Regions from separate parts of the Acetonema longum DSM 6540 genome, predicted to be linked through region 2. Evidence: riboswitches for the same ligand, from Rfam matches in the RefSeq annotation. Region 2 holds a riboswitch; each other region holds the start of a gene.
The links. A riboswitch is a leader RNA that binds a small molecule or an ion and turns the genes downstream of it on or off. The one in region 2 is predicted to bind thiamine pyrophosphate.

Region 1 (5,837 bases), on a different contig from region 2:
CTGTTATCAAGGCGAAACAGTCTGCTCCCGCTTGCCTGACAGATGCGATATTGTCAGTCTTTATGCCGCCAATGGCTACAGAGGGCAGGGGGATATGCTCGGCAACATATTTTACATAGTCAAGTCCTGTGGCAGCGCTGACATCCTTTTTGGTCCGGGTGGCAAACACCGGACCCACCCCGATATAATCGGCGCCCCGTTTTACCGCTTCCTGAGCCTGCTGGGGAGAGTGGGTGGACAGGCCGATGATCATTTCCTCTCCCACCAGTTGGCGGACTTCCTCGATGGGCAAATCCTCCTGGCCGATATGCACTCCGTCAGGTTTGACAAGCAGCGCCAGATCAATATCATCATTGATGATAAAGGTCACGCCGGCTTTTTGGGTCATCTCCCGAATCCGGATGCATTCCTGATATTTATAAAGCTTTTTTTTCTCTTTTTCCCGGTATTGGATTACTTTTACACCGGCATCGATCATCGCCCGGACTACCTCAATATTGCTGCGCCCGTTAGAGTATTCCTCGGCGGTAATGCCGTAAATATCGGCGGCTGGCCACTTGCCCCGCCGGGTTGAAGCGTGATTCATATACAATCATCCTCCTCTTTACTAATCCATGCGATAACTCATCTGCGGCCTCGCCCCTGGGCCTTTTTCAACGGTCCCCTATTGGCTGCCAGTCTTGGTATAACGGCTGGTACCCCATTTGGCGAAGGGCGGCGCTCATTTCGGCTACATTCCGTGGGTCGGAGATTTCAAACTGCCCGGCATTTTCCTCCTTATCGATCTGGGCCCCTACGGCGGTATGAGATCCGGCCGACATTTTAGTTACGCCCAAAGAGAGGAGATTGTCGCGAAAACGGGCATTTTCACGGGTGGATATGGTAATGCCCGCCCGGGGCAAGAACAGCCGCAAGGCCAGCAGGAACTGCACCATTTGTTTATCGGTGACCGGACAGCGGGGCTGAAACTCGCCGGCATGGGGCCTGATGCGGGGCAGAGACAGGCTGATTTCAACGGCCGGATACTGATTCTGCAGGTAGTGGGCGTGAAGGCCGGTGAAAAAGCCATCCCGTCTCCAGTCATCCAGCCCCAGCAAGGCGCCGATATTGACCGAGCGCATGCCTGCCCGGCAGGCCCGTTCCGGCGCGTCCAGGCGAAAGCGGTAATCTTTTTTCGGACCGCTCACATGAATCAGGTCATAATACTCCTCATTGTACGTCTCCTGATAGATGGTGAAGCCGTCCACGCCTGCGTTAACCAGCTGTCCGTATTCTTCCTGGGTCATGGCATACACTTCGATGGCGATAGAGGTAAAATATTTTCTCAGCACTCCGGCGCAGTCGGCGATGTAGTCCGGGCTGGAAATGGCCCTGGCGTCGCCGGTCAGAATCAGGATGTGCTTGAGGCCGGTGGCGGCAATCCTCCTGGCGGCCTCCTCCACTTCCTCCAGGGACAACTGCTTGCGCTTCAAGGGGTTGCGGACGTTAAAGCCGCAGTACTGGCACTGGTTGCTGCAGTAATCCGACAGATAAAGCGGTGTATATAAAAGAATAGTCTTGCCGAAATGCTGGACCGTCAAGCGCCGGGCTTTTTGAGCCATGGCCTCCAGATAGGGTTGGGCCGCCGGGGACAAAAGCGCCAGAAAATCCGTCGGCAGCAGCCGGTCCTGGCCCAAAATCCGCTCGATCGTTTTGCTGCCCGGGTTACAGCCGGCCGAATCATAATCCCGGTATTTTAGATACTGTTCATAAAAACTCATGCCATCCCTTCTTTACTAAAAAATCATTCATGTAGAAAGCCGGTCAAAGGCGACGACGCCTGAGCATATTCCTGCCTGCCGCCCAGTCCGGCCCAATAGGCCTGCCGTCCTGCGCTGACCGCCTTGCCGAAAGCCTCGGCCATTAAACCCGGGTCAGCGGCGCTGGCGATGGCGGTGTTCAACAGACAGGCCGCTGCCCCCATTTCCATGGCCTCGCAGGCATGGGAGGGCCTGCCGATGCCTGCGTCTACGATCACCGGCAAAGGAATCTCATCAATGAGGATGCGAAGCAATTCCCGCGTCTTTAATCCCCGGTTGGTTCCAATCGGCGCTCCCAGGGGCATCACGGCGGCGGCGCCGGCCTCTACCAGGCGTTTGGCCACCATCAGGTCGGGGCTGATATAGGGCAGCGCCACAAACCCCTCCCGGGCCAGTATCTCGGTGGCCTTCACCGTCTCATAGCCGTCGGGCAGCAGGTATTTATTGTCGGATATGACTTCGATCTTGATCCAGTTGCCGCAGCCGGCGGCTTTGGCCAGCCTGGCAATCCGCACCGCCTCCTCGGCGTTGCGGGCCCCCGAGGTATTAGGCAGCAGCTGCACTCCGGAAGGAATATAGTCCGTCACATTGCCCACCTGGGAATGAAAATCCATCCGCCGCAAGGCTACTGTGATGACCTGGGCGCCTGACCGCTTCAGCACCTCAGAAATAAGAGAATCGGAAGAATATTTGCCTGTACCCACAAACAGGCGGCTGGAGAGCGTTGTCTGGCCGATAACCAGCGGATCGGTATTGCTGTCCATTGCTTACCCTCCTCCCACAAACCTCAAGACTTCCAGTTGATCATTTTCCTTTAGCCCGATACTGCCCCACTGATCCCGTTCCACAACCTGCTGATTGTACTCTACTACTGCCTGGCCCGGGTCCAGGCCTTTGTTGCGAAGGTATTCCAGCAGCGTCATCCCGGCGATAGCTTCCTCTTGCCGGCCGTTTACCCTGATGAGCATTTTTTTGCCTCCTATCATGATTTTTTGGCGCTAATGAAAAAGGCTTACCTGACGGTAAGCCTTTTTATGCAAACACTACAGAGGCTTCCCTACGATGGCATTAACCATATCAGGTTCAAAGGGTTGGAGCCGCAAGCTCCTCTCAGCCCCCTGCCGGGGCACCCCCACCAAAATTATTCAATTTCTTTTATTATAGACCCGGATCGGTGATTTGTAAAGAAAATCCAAATTCTAATTCGCCGTTTGCTGCTTTTTGATGCTCAGCGTTTCTCTCTCTTTTCCTTCAGCAGGGCCATGGGTATAACCGATTACATCAAAATACTCGCTGAGGCGTTTGGCCAATACCTCGTAGTTCGGGTCTTTTCCGCGCAGGCAGGAGGATAAGTGTACTACGTCCACCCCGTTTTTGCGCATCATTTCGATTTTATGCTCCATATCGCCGCCGGCATGGGAAAAGGTGATGAGTTCGACGTCACCTTTATAGCCGGCAAAGGCGTCTTTACGTTGAAAAAAGGCCTGCAAACAGCCTTTGCCGGTACAACGCCGCATGGTTTCTTCCCTGACCAGAATTGCGATTTTCATAAAAATTTCCTTTCGAGCTGTAATGTTGGCTGATCAACATCTACCTGCCGGATACTCTGCCCCTTTTATCCACCCTTGCCAATAGAAGATGGGATCTACTTAGACAGCCGGTATTGCGACGGTATTGCCTGCGAAACAAGATGATCCAACCCGAGGCGGTTGATGGTTTGCCCCAGCCGTTCTTTATTTTTGGCGTTGTTCCGGTAATAATCCACGATGCGGCGGATAAGAGCCGCTGTTTCCTCCGCCGGTACATTACCGGCTGCAATGCTTCCTACCTGAGCCTGCCTGCCGGAACTGCCGCCGAGGATCACAGTAAAACCGGCAGCCGTCCCAAACAGGCCGATATCCTTGACAAACACTTCGGCGCAACAGTTGGGGCAGCCGCTTACGCCGATGCGCAGCTTGCCGGGAGTTTGCTGATCAAAGAATTCTTCATCCAGGGCCAGACCCAGGGCGGTGCTGTCCTGCTGGGCTCTGGGGCAGTCAGGCTTGCCGGCGCACATCGTCACGCCCCGGATGGTATTGCTGAGGAACGACTCCGGTCTCATGCCCAGCTCGTTCATCGCCGCTTCGCCGTCTGCCAGGGTTAACCCGATAATCACGATATTGCCGCCGGCAATCTTGAGCGTGCCGCCGTACTTTTCGGCGACAGCGGCAATCCTGCAGAGGTCCGCCGGGGTTGCCAGGCCGCCGGGAATATGCGGCGACACAGGAAACCGGACCCGTTTATTCAGAATCGGTATTTTCGCTAACGGTATATTCATGGGCTCCTCCTGCTCCTTCTGCGAGATGTTTCTTTTCATTATATACCAGCAGCAAAACGTATGGATGTGATTTGGGTCACATGCCGGTTTGCCGTTCCCTGTCCTGTTCGGCTATGGTAGAGCGAAATACTGCTGTTAAATCACTCAGAAGGCGGCCGGCAAGCTGCAGCTCTTCCTTACTGTATTGATTTAAAATAGCCGTGAATTTTTCTGCTGCCTTCTCATGCAGGATTTTATGCACCTGAAAGATTTTTCTGCCTAGCGGCTTCAATGAATAATAGGTTTCTTTCTGATTATTTTCCAGGCGCCGGAGTTCGATCAGGTCCTTTTTTATTAATTTAGCCGTTATTTTGGAGATGCCGCCCTTCGTTATGTTTAATTTTTTGGCAATGGCCGTGGCATTGATCTGTTCATTGCGTTCGATGCAGTCTATGACGTGACACTCCGCTAAGGATATACTTACATGCTGCAGTTCCGCCCAGCACGGATCGCTTAAAATCGCCTGCAGTATCCTTTTCTCGTGGTCTTCCATATTGTTAAAGTTATAGATCAACGTCTCAATCTTCTGTATTACTTTCTTGACTTCCCATTCTTTATTCTGCATGCTATCAACCTAACTTTATAAAATACTGTTCAGCCGGAAACACCACTATTATACATGATATCAGGCTAAAAAAAAACTTGATCAAATGATTTACAAGGAAACAATATTTTGCTATAATCAGATTGTTTCCCGGGAAACAATCTGATTAGGAGTGATGAATGATGAAAATCGATTTGTCAGTAGCAGTTACAGAAGAAATCGTCAATACCCTTTCTAATCTTGGCGCGGATAAGCAGATACCGCCTGTGGCGAAATTCGGCCATATTGGAACCCATTTTGACATTATGGATAAAGAATTCCATCTGGAAAATACCGAGAGAACGGGCAAGGTGTTTGATGTCAGCCATGTAAAAGGCCGGGATATCGAGGCAACGGACATCGATGCCGCTAAAATTGCCGAAAACGATTTTGTCATGTTTCATACCGGCTGCCTGAAAGAAAAAAAATACGGCAGTCCGGAATATTTTACGGCCCATCCCGAATTATCCCAGGCATTGATCACCTATTTGGTAAATAAAAAAGTAAGCCTGATTGGCATTGATACCGCCGGCATCCGCAAACCGGCGGAACATCCGCAGGCCGATAGGTATTGCGCCGACCATGGAATCTTTGTTATTGAAAACCTGAATAACCTGGATATCCTGTTGCAGGAAAGCAAGGGACGCAGCTTCATGGTACACACTTACCCCGTCAATTATCTGGGTTTGACAGGTCTGCCCTGCAGAATCGTTGCGGAGATTTAACCGGCTGTTTTGTTTTAGAACCCTAAAGGTGAATAGTCCTGCCCTGTTATACGAATAAGCCTGCTCCCAAAAGGACGGGCTTATTCTTGTTCGCCCGTAGTCTAAAAGACAAGTATGAGCGAAAACGATAATCAATTTCGATTATTTATATCGTTGCTTTCATTGACGTAAAATGACTGCTGTCATACAATAAAATTACAGGAGCCGCTTGTAATAAATAATAATTCCTGGTGCAGATTCGGCTGGTCATTATTCCGGAGATTATATCTTCCCTCCGACCGCCTGGAGCTGCCTTTTCCGGGCGGTTTCTGATATCAGAACGGCTTTGCCGAAGGAGGGTTTTCATATGCAAACGGTTAAAGCGTGGCAGGGGT
Region 2 (5,837 bases):
GCGATAAGCGTCATCGCACTGGCGATGTCGTTATTTGTGTTTGCTGGCTGCGCTATTGCGCCGATAAGCCAGCAAACCGCGACGACCCAGGCTGCCGGCCTGTCGTCTCAGACCGGTCTGACCGTCAAGGTGCTGGATGTGGGACAGGGAGACGCCATTTTAATAAAAACTCCCACTCAGGCTGTCCTCGTGGATACCGGCGATGTAGGAACCAGGGATAAGTTGGTCTCATACATAAAAAAAGAGGGAATTCGGACCATTGACAAAGTGATTATCACCCATGGCCATGCCGACCATTTGGGAGGAATGGCCGCTCTGTTTGAATCCTTTGCCATAAAGCAAATTTACGATAACGGAGTTGCCGCTACCACCAATTTGTATCGGCAGTATCTGACAACAGTCAAAAAGAAGAACATTCCCTTTAAGGTGGTAACAGCCGGCGACCAGATTGACATTGGCGGCGGCGCGGTTCTCAGGATACTGGCGCCGGCTAAGCCCTATATTAAACAAGGTGCGAATGCTGACCTGAACAATAATTCTATTGTTGCCAAGCTGATATACGGTAATTTTACTATGCTGCTGACTGGGGATGCCGAGCAGGAATCGGAACAGCAGATGCTGCAGCGATCCCGCGATGAGCTGAAAAGCTTGGTGCTGAAAGGCGGTCATCATGGCAGCCGCACTTCTTCCCGGCCGGCTTTTTTGAAGGCTGTTGGCGCACAGACAGTGGTTGTTTCGGCAGGAGCCAATAATGATTATGGGCATCCTCATGAAGTAGTGCTGAAGCGTTATGCGACCGCCAACATGAAGGTGTATCGCACGGATCAGCATGGTACGGTTACGATCACCAGCAACGGCAAGTCCTATAAGATTTCAAAGGAGAAGTAGCCGATGCAGCGCTCGAAACAGGTCTCAGCCGTGATTGACCGCATGGAAGGGAAAAAAGCCGTTCTGTTAGTAGGAGCGGAAGAAAAACAGGTAGTTTGGCTGCGGGAGTTTTTACCGGAAGGCGTTCAGGAAGGGGATCATTTGGTGATGGATATCGGATTTGATGAAGCGTCTACTGAGAAGGCCCGCAAGGAAGCCGAAGATCTGCTGAAGGAATTAACCCAAGGGAACAACTGACACGGATAGAGATAATGATGGATTGTCTGTATAAAAGAAGGTTTACCGGCCTTCTTTTTTTGTTACCCCGCTGTGATCCCGGCGGGTAATAATTTTTTAAAAAATTTATACATTAATATGCTTATTACAGCATTTTACACTAATGTTTTTGCAGGAATTTTACGATATATAAACGAAGATATCTGTTGACGTCGCAATGTAGGAGGTGTATTTTGTTGCGTCGGACGCTTTCCTGGTTTATACTGGTTTTAAGTTTGGTTTTGGTACAGGTCGCCGCAACAGATCGCCCTGCGATGGCTGCACCGAGTCGGGCGGAAATCACGCAACTCCGCTCAGGGATATTCATGGATGACGCAAAAGGGATTAACGTCATGCGGTATGTCTTTGATGTGACAGGCCCTGTTGAGGCTCAGGGAGTCGTAACCGGTAGTTCGGCATCACGGTTGGTTGTAGCGATCAAAGGAGCAGTTCCCGCCAATGGGAACACCCTGGCAATGGATGACGCCATGGTAGATAAGACAAGTTTTACCGTATACGGGGCCAGTACCCGGGTAAACCTGGATTTGAACCAAAAGATCACTCCTAAGGATATTAAAGTATTTACATTGGCGAATGATGCTCAAGCCGACAAACCCTATCGTGTGGTAGTGGATGTACATATGGATGCTGCGCAGGCTGCCCGGGCGAGCACTCAAAGCAAACCAGCGGCCACAGACGCCGGCGATGCAAAAACACCGGTGACTGCAGCAGTTCCATCGACCTTGGCGGCGGCAGAGAGCAAGGCTTCTGAAAAGCAAGTGCCGGCCCAGCTTTTGCAAGTGCGTTCTTTTACCCATCTGGATGCGGTAACCGGGGAAAGTAAGCTGCGAATTGTGGTTGATCTTTCGGCTCCGGTTCAACCTGCCGCAGTGATAAGTGCTTTGCCTGTTCCCCGCTTGACGGTGGAACTGAAAGGGACCAAAGGAGCGCCTTTGGAAAAAATTCCGAAGCAATATGAATTTGATGGCAAAATTGCTGATAGAATCACGATTGTGCCATCAGAAAAAGATGACAGCCGTTTGATGATTGATATTCCCTTTGCCTTGACCGAGGGAGAATACAAAGTTTTTACTATGCCCGAGGATGCAAAATCCGCTAAACCCTATCGGGTTGTGATTGATATCAATAAAAAGACGCCTCCGGGCAAGTTTCAGTTTACGTCCGGGCTGGCCAATAAAATTATTGCCATTGATCCCGGCCATGGCGGCAGCGATCCGGGTGCGATCGGAGTAACCGGGCTGCAGGAGAAAACCGCTAATTTGGCTGTGGCCAAACAACTGAAGGCAATGTTGGAGAAAGCCGGTGCCAAGGTTATCATGACCAGAGAAACCGATGTGGACGTCTATAGCGCCAGTATCACTGACCGTGATGAATTAAGGGCTAGGACCGCCATTGCCAATCATGCCAAAGCGGATGTATTTATCAGCATTCACTCTAATGCTGCTCCCAATCCGGCCATTAAAGGAACCCAGACATTCTATTTTGCCAAATCGAGTTATGATGCTATGCTGGCCCGGTCTTTGCAGCAGGAAATGATAAAAGCCGGGGGATTGCCGGATCGCTCGATCAGCGCCACTAACTTTTATGTAAATAAATATACACTGATGCCTGCAGCATTGGTTGAAATGGCTTTCCTTTCTAACAAGCAAGAGGAGAAATTACTTGCCTCCCCTGAATTTCAAGAGAAGATAGCCCGGGGGATTGTACAGGGGCTGGAAACATTTTTCGCACAGGCAGCCAAACAGGGGGGTGGGCAATAATGTCATACAGAAAACTCGCCGTATGGATGATTCTGATGATGATGGTCTGGCTAATGGGCGGCGGTTGTACGGACACCGTACCTGCCGGCAGTGATGCACCAGGCAGGCGAGCAGAGGACGTTAGTCAGCCTAAAGCCCCGGCAAACAATAAGGTTACAATCACAGTATATTTTGCCACTAAGGACGCAATATACCTGGCGCCGGAAACAGCCACCCTTGACAAACCCGCTAACCCGGTGCAGTCGGCGATGGAGCTTTTGATGGCAGGTCCGAAAAATAAAGACCTACTGCCGGTTATACCGCCGGTGGCCAAGCTGATTAGCATTAAGGTAAAAGACAAAATTGCCTACGTGAATTTCAACGATAAGCTGAAAAAACAAAACCCCGGCGGGTCGACTAATGAAATTTTAACCATCGGGGCGATTGTCAATACTCTTACGGAATTTCCGGAAATCAAGAAAGTGCAAATCCTGATTGATGGTAAGGTGGTACAGACACTTTCAGGCCATTTGGACATCAGTGAGCCGCTTAGCCGGTCGGAAGGAATTATTAAACAGCCGGTTAAAAAGTAGATAAATTGAATATAACCACTAGGGGTGCATCATGCTGAGAGGCGAAAGCCGACTCTTTGAACCTGATTTCTGGGTAATACCAGCGTAGGGAAGTGGTTAAAAGACTGTTGGATGTTAGACAGCCGTTTAACCAATTTAGGTTGAATGGCTGTCTTTTTATCAAGACGGAAAAAGCTCCGCAAAGCGGGTTTGTTTCTCGTCAAGACGGAAAAAGCTCCGCAAAGCGGGCTTGTTTCTTGTCAATTATGAATAAGGGGGAAGATACCATGGCTACACAAATGCAGCAGGCCCGGGCCGGTAGAATAACCGATGCTATGCGCCAGGTGGCTGAATACGAGGGTCTGGAAACCGAACTGATTAGACAGCGCGTGGCCGAGGGCACAATTGCCCTGTGCGCTAACATTAACCATGCCACCCTGGAACCACGAGGTTTTGGCCTGGGACTTCGCACTAAGGTTAATGCCAATATCGGCACTTCCAGCGCCTATCCTGATCTGGCGCCGGAACTGGATAAACTGGCGGCAGCTATTGCGGCAGGGGCGGACGCGGTCATGGATCTCAGTACCGGGGATGACATTGACGCATCCCGCAGGGCGATTATTGCCAAGTCTACGATCGCGGTAGGGACTGTGCCGATTTATCAGGCCACGGTAGAGGCGATTCGCGACCGGGGATCCATCATTGCCATGACCGGCGACGATATGCTGGCTACGATTGAAAAACAGGCCAAAGACGGCGCTGATTTTATGACGGTGCACTGTGGTGTGACCCAGGCCACGATTGCCCGTCTGCGTCAGCAGGGCCGCACGGCGGATATTGTCAGCCGCGGGGGCTCCTTTTTGACCGGCTGGATGCTGCATAACGACAAGGAGAATCCTTTGTATGAGCGGTTTGATGATCTTCTCTCGATCTGCGAAAAATATGATGTAACATTGAGTCTGGGTGACGGACTGAGGCCGGGATGTTTGGCCGATGCCACCGACCGGGCTCAGGTCCAGGAACTGCTAATCCTGGGTGAACTGGTGGACCGGGCCTGGGCCAGAGGGGTGCAGGTCATGGTGGAAGGTCCGGGCCATGTGCCCTATGACCAGATTGAAGCCAACGTGAAACTTCAGAAGCAGTTGTGCAAAGGCGCTCCCTTTTACGTGCTTGGACCTTTGGTAACCGATGTGGCTCCAGGCTATGATCACATTACTGCGGCAATTGGCGGTACTTTGGCCGCAGCTGCCGGCGCCGACTTCCTCTGCTATGTAACTCCGGCCGAACATCTGGGATTGCCGAATATTGACGATGTAAGGGAAGGTATCATGGCTTCACGTATTGCGGCCCATGCCGCCGATATCATCAAAGGCGTAAAAGGCGCCTGGGAATGGGATCTGGAGATGTCTAAGGCCAGGAAAGCCTTAGATTGGGATAGGCAAATCAAACTGGCCATCGATCCAGTCAAAGCGGCTAATTATCGCCAAGCCAGAAACCCTGGCGGCGCCGAAGCCTGTTCCATGTGCGGCAATTATTGCGCCATGAAAATTGTGGGACAATACCTCGGAAAAAGTCCCGAATCCTGCTAAAACAGATAAAACCCTTGATGCTTGCGGCATTAAGGGTTTTAGTATAATCAGTCAACATATATCCTGGGTACTCTGGCGCTTATAGCGCACAGCAGCTCATAGCTAATGGTGCCGCTTAGGTCGGCCAGTTCGGCAATGCTGATCTCTTCGGCGCCCTGACGGCCGAACAGTACGGCTTCATCACCTATTTTTACATCGCAGGTGTCGCCGATATCAACTATGATCTGGTCCATACATACCCTGCCTACGACCGGGCGACGTTTGCCGCCGATTAAAACCTGGGCCTTATTGGACAGATGCCGGTTGTAGCCGTCGCCGTAACCCAGGGGCAGGGTAGCCAGCCAGGTAGGCTGACTGGTAGAGTAAGTGTAGCCGTAACTGACTGAGGTGTTGGCCGGGACATGCTTTACATACACCACCCGGGTTTTTAACTCCATAGCCGGTTTGAGGTTCAGGTGCTGCTGCATTTCGTGTGAGGGAGGAAGGCCGTACAGGATGATGCCGGGACGGACGGCGGAACAGTGTCCGGGCGGCAGGTCGATGATGGTGGCGCTGTTGGCCGCGCTTACAAGCGGAAGGAGGATATTGTGTTCCCGGGCCTGCTGGACAGAAGACTGAAAAATAGCTAACTGGCTGCAGGCGTGATCTTTATTTGCCGCGTCGGCGCAGGCCAGGTGAGTAAACATACCTGCTAAACGAAGCTCTTTACGCTGCTTGATCATTTCCAGGAAGGATAAAAGCTGTGATGGAAAGATGCCGATGCGCCCCATCCC
Region 3 (5,837 bases), on a different contig from region 2:
AAATCAGCGTCAACAGACGGTTCGCTGATAAACTCCGCCCCGTATTTATAATAGGCCAGCATAAGGGTGGACATCTTATTGATGATTTCCCGTTCACTGACAGCGGCGATGGTGTAACTCCCTCCCTCGGCTTCGTCGATATAGAAATCTTTTTTTGGCTTTACGCCAAAAGAGATGTTAACCACTTTTTTCTCAGTCAGATATTCGATGATCATTTTGATATCGGTCCTGGAATCAAATGACACAGTGGTAAGACCAATCATGTAATCATGGGGAAATAACTTCAGATAAGCGCCTACACCGGAAAATAGCAGTTTAAAGACTTTGGTATTCCGGTACGGGATATCGATACAAGCCCGCCCCAGTTCCAAAACTCTGTTTCTTTCACACTTTAACTGTCCAATATCAAACCATTGCTCCGAATAAAAGCCTTGGTTTCCCTGCAGCCTTTTACCCGATAAAAACCGAAAAGTCCCGACGCATTGGCCTGCTTCCTCATCGCAAATCATCAGATGATCGCAAATTTCATCATAAGAGTCATATTCCTGTTCACCTTCTGTCTGTTTGCCCGCAAAATTCATTTCTTTATGGTAAACATTATGCCGGAGCCGGTAAACCTGTTCTTTTTCGCTTGCATTTTCAGCCAGTTTGACTAAGTATTTTCCTTCCCGGAGCTGCATCGTCATACCTCCCTTATACTTAAACCTGTTGTAATGCATAGTCTAATTGTACCGTTTAGCCATTTATAAAAAATTAACCCACTGTTAATTTTTGTTAACGTTTTGTAACGGTTTGTAAAAAAAGATAGAAAAAGATTGATTCAAAGACAAAAACCGGGATATTCTCCGCCAGATTCGGCTGGAATATCCCGGTTTACGATCTAAGCTATGTTCAAAACAGAAGCACCCTGCGCCCAAATGCCCGGCTAATCCTGCTGACCTTTCGCGTCATCAGGGGCAGACCGCTCTTTGCTCCCCCGGGCCAGCGATGCAAATACCCCAATAATGCAGATGGCTGTAAACACCATGAAGGATGCCCGGGAAGCGGCCACGATCATAGGAGCGGAATTCTTGTTCAGGCCCGCATCTCCCACAAAGCTGGCGATCAGCAGGGTGACCACAGCCATGCTGACTGCCTGGCCCACCAATCTCATGGTCCCCAGGGACGAGGAAGCCACGCCGTAAAGCTTCTTCTCCACCGCGCTCATGATGGCGTTATTATTAGGAGAGGCAAACAGGGCGAAGCCTACTCCGATCAGCGCCAGATTGGCGATGATCAGCCCTAAGTATGTGTCGACGCTGATAAAGACGAACAGGAATAACCCCAGGGCGGTGATGCCCATGCCCCAGGAAGCCAATATGGAAGGCGATATACGGTCTGAGAGGGTGCCGGCAAAGGGGGAGAGCGCCGCCATCAGCACGGGCTGCGACAGCAAAATCAGGCCGGCCATCTGGGAATCATACCCCATCACCAGCTGCAGATGCAGCGATATCAAAAAGCCTACCGCAAATGTGGCGCTGTAGTTAATCATGGCCGCCAGGTTGGAATAGGCGAAAACCTTGTTTTGGCGGAATAGCTCCACCTGCAGGATGGGATGCTGCTGGCGGGACTGGTGATGCAAAAACAGGGCCATCAGCGCCAGGCCTGCAACCAGGATGTATTTTGCCCAGATCACGCTGGAGATGGAAGAAAAGCCGTACAGGACGGCCGAAAGCGCCAGGATGTAGCCAGTGCTGCCAATGAAGTCAAAGGTCTCTCCCCGGGCGCCTGCCCATTCCCCTTCCAGCCGCCAGATGGCCAGCAGGGCTGCCAGTATGCCGATGATGGCGGTAAAATGAAAGATGCTGCGCCAGCCCAGATAATGATTCATCACGCCGCCCAGCACCGGTCCCGCCGCCAGGCCAATATAGACAACTGCAGCCGTCAGGCCCATAGCCTTGCCCCGCTTTGGAGCCGGATAGACGGTGGTCAAAATGGCCATGCCGGTGCTAAAAATCATGGCGCTGGCAATGCCCTGAGCCGCCCTGAACCAGATCAGTGATGTCAGGGACCAGGCAAGGCCGGATAACGCGGCAAACAGAGAAAATAAGACGGTACCGGCAATAAAGACTTTTTTCCGGCCCACAATATCCGCGTAGCGGCCAAAAGGCAGCAGAAACACCGCCGAAGTCAATAAATAACCGGTGACCATCCATCCCAGCAACAGGGCATTATCGCCAAATTCGGCTGCAATGGCCGGTATGGACAGGTTCACAGCGCTGCCCATAAACGGCGTCAAAAAAGATGTAGCCATAACCACAATCAATACAGCTGTTTCCAATGGAAGAATCCTATTCATGCATAGTCCTCATTTTTCATATATTTGCATCCCCGTTAAGCCGCAAATAGGTCTGCTGCAACTATTATAATGCTTTTTATATCTAAAATAAAACAGCCACTGCGTTTAACAGCGCCCTGCTCTTTTCACCGCGACAATGTCAGCTTAATCCGCTCCAGCGGTAAAAGCCGCATGATTAAGAGGCAGATGAGCAGGTTAGGAATCAGGTAGCCGGCGTTGAAGATGGCGGAATATACATAAGGAGACATGCTTTCTGGAGCATAGCTGGCAAAAAATACAATTCCTGATATGTAATGGCAGATAAACCGTCCCAAAACGCCGACAATTGTTCCCCAAAAAATCCGGTCCCGAAAATAGCCTGCAAGGCCAAGCGCCATATACGGCAAAGGGTAATCGAACAACACCTGCACCGGATGTAAAATATAAGGACTCTGAATCAAATGGATCAGACCATAAACAAACCCGGCAAGATAACCTACTTCCGGTCCGTACAAAAAGGCAATCAGCAGCAGTGGCACCATCGCTCCCAAAGTGATGCTGCCGCCCTGCGGCATGTGATACAGGCGGAAGGTGTGCAGTATGAGCGCCAAAGCAAGCGCCAGGCCGATATGTGTGATTAGCCGCGGCTGCAAAGCGATTTTTTTGATGCGCAGGAAGGCCAGTATCAGAAGCATCAATCCTAAAAGGACCGCGATACTGACCGGATTGTCCGCAAGCATATTCAATTTTTTAATCAATGAGTCAGTCATAAGATCATCTCCCCTTACTTTTCTTTAATGCGTTATGCGTTTATGTACTAGCAAGGACGCAAGGCGTCTCTTATTAATTCTGATATAAAGAAAAACGCAATCCTGCAGGATCGCGTTTTAACATTTATCATATTATATCGCTTCCCTACACTGGCATTATCCAGATCAGGTGATGAGGGTCAATGAAATTGCTTTCATTTCTCAGCCTGCGGCACCCCTAGCTATCCTGTATTCAATTTATACTTATTCTAATATATTTGCTTATTTTTGGCAATCCGCAATTTTCTTTTAGGACAGGAGCACCACGGAGACAGGAACTGAGCCTTATTATGTTTTCTTCCCAGCTCATGTATACTAACAGTTAAGCAGCTATTAGGTATCGTCTGATATGTATCCCATAGATCTTTGGTAAAGAAGGAGTGGATTCAAATGGAAACCAAATTGTTGGCCGTTAACGACTTAGTCCCGGGCATGATCATCGGTTCGTCTGTCTTGTCGCCGACCGGTAAAGTCCTCCTGGGAAAAAACGCGGCGGTGACGACCAGGACCATCTCGCTTTTAGCGATGTGGGACATTCGCTTTGTATACATAGTGGATGATGTTGCAGCTGCGCCAAATCAACCGTCGGAACAGCCGGAGCAGCCGGACAGTCTGTCCCAGGTGTTTAAAGATTTTTATAAGGAATATAGCAGCATTGTCGACAGTTCCTCCCGGTCTTTCGATTTTGTCCGCAACCAAAAGCAAGTACCGGTACCGGAACTTAAAGATATCTCTTTCGGCATTTATTCCACCGTGCTGTCAACCGGCCCCACCCTTATGGAGTACCTTCTAGTCTGCGATCAGAAATTGGCCGATGAGGTTTCCCGTCATTCGGTTATGGTGGCATTTATCAGCGGCATGATTGGCCGTGCCATGAGGCTGCCGGAAGAAACCGTCCAAACACTGGTCCTGGCCGGACTGCTGCATGATATCGGCAAATTAGTCATTCCCCAGGATGGCAGTTCCGGACCGGAAGATCATGTCATTCACGGAGCTAAATTGCTGCGTAATGTAGACGGCATTTCCCAGGATGTTCTGGCGGCTGTTCTCTACCACCATGAATACATGGACGGCAGCGGCTTTCCCCTGGCTAAGCAGGGCGACAAAATTCCTGTCCTTGCCCGGATCATCGCCGTAGCAAATGCTTTTCACAGGGAAGCTTACCACGATACTGTCAATCCGTTTATCTCGCTGGAGCATATTGCTCAGAATAAATTTACTAAATTCTGCCCTGAAGTCTGCCAGCCTTTCCTCGACAGTGTGCGAGACTGCCTTATTAACAGCTCGATCATGCTAACCGATGACCGTACGGCTCAAGTAGTACTTTTCGACAGAGAACGGTTCACCAAGCCACTGGTTAGAACCACAGCCGGTGCAATCATCGACTTGTCCACCGTGAAAGGGATTGCCATCAAACATATATTAAATCAAGAATATCTGGCCGCAGTTAACGGCGGAATTTCATAGAATAACCTTAACCGCCCGCCGGAGCCACTGTTCCGGCAGGCGGTCCACTTCTGCGCAACTTGATTGTCACCGGGGAAACATGGTATGGTAGTAAATATCAGAAACTCAGGTGACAAGGGGGAAACCGCATGCTGCTTCAGAAAGAGCGGGAACTGATCGTAGAATATGGCCAGAAACTGATTACCACCGGCCTGACAAAGGGGACCGGCGGTAATATCAGCATCTATAATCCGGAAAAACAATTGATGGCGATCAGTCCCAGCGGACTGGAATATTTTAAAACCCTGCCGGAAGATGTGGTAGTGCTGGATCTGGCCGGGCATGTGGCCGACGGCGGAAGAAAACCTTCCAGCGAATTCGAGATGCACTGTATCTTTTACCGACGGAGGCCCAATATCCAGGCGGTGGTCCATACCCATTCCCTGTACGCTGCGGTCCTGGCCTGCCTGCACTGGAATATTGAACCGACTCACTATCTCATCGGCTTTGCCGGCAGACAGGTGAAATGCACACCTTACGAAACCTTTGGCACCCGGGAATTAGCCGAAGCCGCCTTTGCCGCCATGGAGGACAATTACACCGTGCTGCTGGGCAATCATGGCCTGCTGGCAGTTGGGCCGGATATTGTCCGCGCCTTTCAGACGGCGGAGGAAACGGAGTTCTGCGCCCAAATTTACTATCTGACAAAAACCGCCGGTCAACCGGTAATTTTGTCCGACAGTCAAATGGATGTAGTTCTGGAGAAGTTTAAGACTTATGGGCAGAAGGAACGGTAACCCAGCCTTCCAGCAGCCAATCCAGCACATTCCGTTTGAGGATGCCATCATAATTCCCTTCGCTGAACAGGACATCCATCGTCAGCAAGGTTTTGGGGTGGTTATCTTTGATACGGCGCAAGGGTGTCAACTCACGGTGTAATATGCTTTCGTCCAAGGCCGTCCAAGCCACTTGGTAATAAGCTAAACTGTCGCCGTCCTCCGTCACAAAATCCACTTCACCCTCATTATCCGCCACGCCGACAAACACGCGTCCGCTTCTGCGCAGCAATTCCAAATAGACGACATTTTCGAGGACATGCCCGGCATCGCTCTCTTTTCCGCGCACAAAAGCGTTGCGCAGTGCGGTGTCTACACAATAATACTTGCTCTGGCTGGATAGATACATCCGTCCTTTGATATTGAACCGATTGGCTTCATACAGCAGCAAGCTGTCCGTCAGGCCGCGTATATAGCGGTCAACCGTTT

Region 1: another riboswitch for thiamine pyrophosphate. It lies ahead of thiS (sulfur carrier protein ThiS); the one in region 2 lies ahead of thiC (phosphomethylpyrimidine synthase ThiC).
Region 3: another riboswitch for thiamine pyrophosphate. It lies ahead of thiT (energy-coupled thiamine transporter ThiT); the one in region 2 lies ahead of thiC (phosphomethylpyrimidine synthase ThiC).

The regions. Positions count from the first base shown of each region.
Region 1 is NZ_AFGF01000119.1:44,103-49,939, reverse strand. It holds gene thiE (thiamine phosphate synthase) at 1-586, opposite strand, end outside; gene thiH (2-iminoacetate synthase ThiH) at 654-1,760, opposite strand; gene ALO_RS12790 (thiazole synthase) at 1,784-2,563, opposite strand; gene thiS (sulfur carrier protein ThiS) at 2,567-2,767, opposite strand; TPP riboswitch at 2,837-2,943, opposite strand; gene ALO_RS12780 (CGGC domain-containing protein) at 2,999-3,349, opposite strand; gene ALO_RS12775 (nitrite/sulfite reductase domain-containing protein) at 3,445-4,116, opposite strand; gene ALO_RS12770 (MarR family winged helix-turn-helix transcriptional regulator) at 4,193-4,720, opposite strand; gene ALO_RS12765 (cyclase family protein) at 4,879-5,463, shown strand; gene pflB (formate C-acetyltransferase) at 5,810-5,837, shown strand, end outside.
Region 2 is NZ_AFGF01000066.1:29,905-35,741, reverse strand. It holds gene ALO_RS08350 (ComEC/Rec2 family competence protein) at 1-888, shown strand, start outside; gene ALO_RS08345 (DUF3006 domain-containing protein) at 892-1,125, shown strand; gene ALO_RS20780 (N-acetylmuramoyl-L-alanine amidase family protein) at 1,338-2,924, shown strand; gene ALO_RS08335 (GerMN domain-containing protein) at 2,924-3,496, shown strand; TPP riboswitch at 3,507-3,604, shown strand; gene thiC (phosphomethylpyrimidine synthase ThiC) at 3,763-5,064, shown strand; gene alr (alanine racemase) at 5,112-5,837, opposite strand, start outside.
Region 3 is NZ_AFGF01000050.1:46,744-52,580, forward strand. It holds gene ALO_RS06155 (GNAT family N-acetyltransferase) at 1-680, opposite strand, end outside; gene ALO_RS06160 (MFS transporter) at 926-2,338, opposite strand; gene thiT (energy-coupled thiamine transporter ThiT) at 2,464-3,057, opposite strand; TPP riboswitch at 3,213-3,316, opposite strand; gene ALO_RS06170 (HD-GYP domain-containing protein) at 3,517-4,593, shown strand; gene ALO_RS06175 (L-fuculose-phosphate aldolase) at 4,722-5,369, shown strand; gene ALO_RS06180 (ATP-binding protein) at 5,341-5,837, opposite strand, start outside.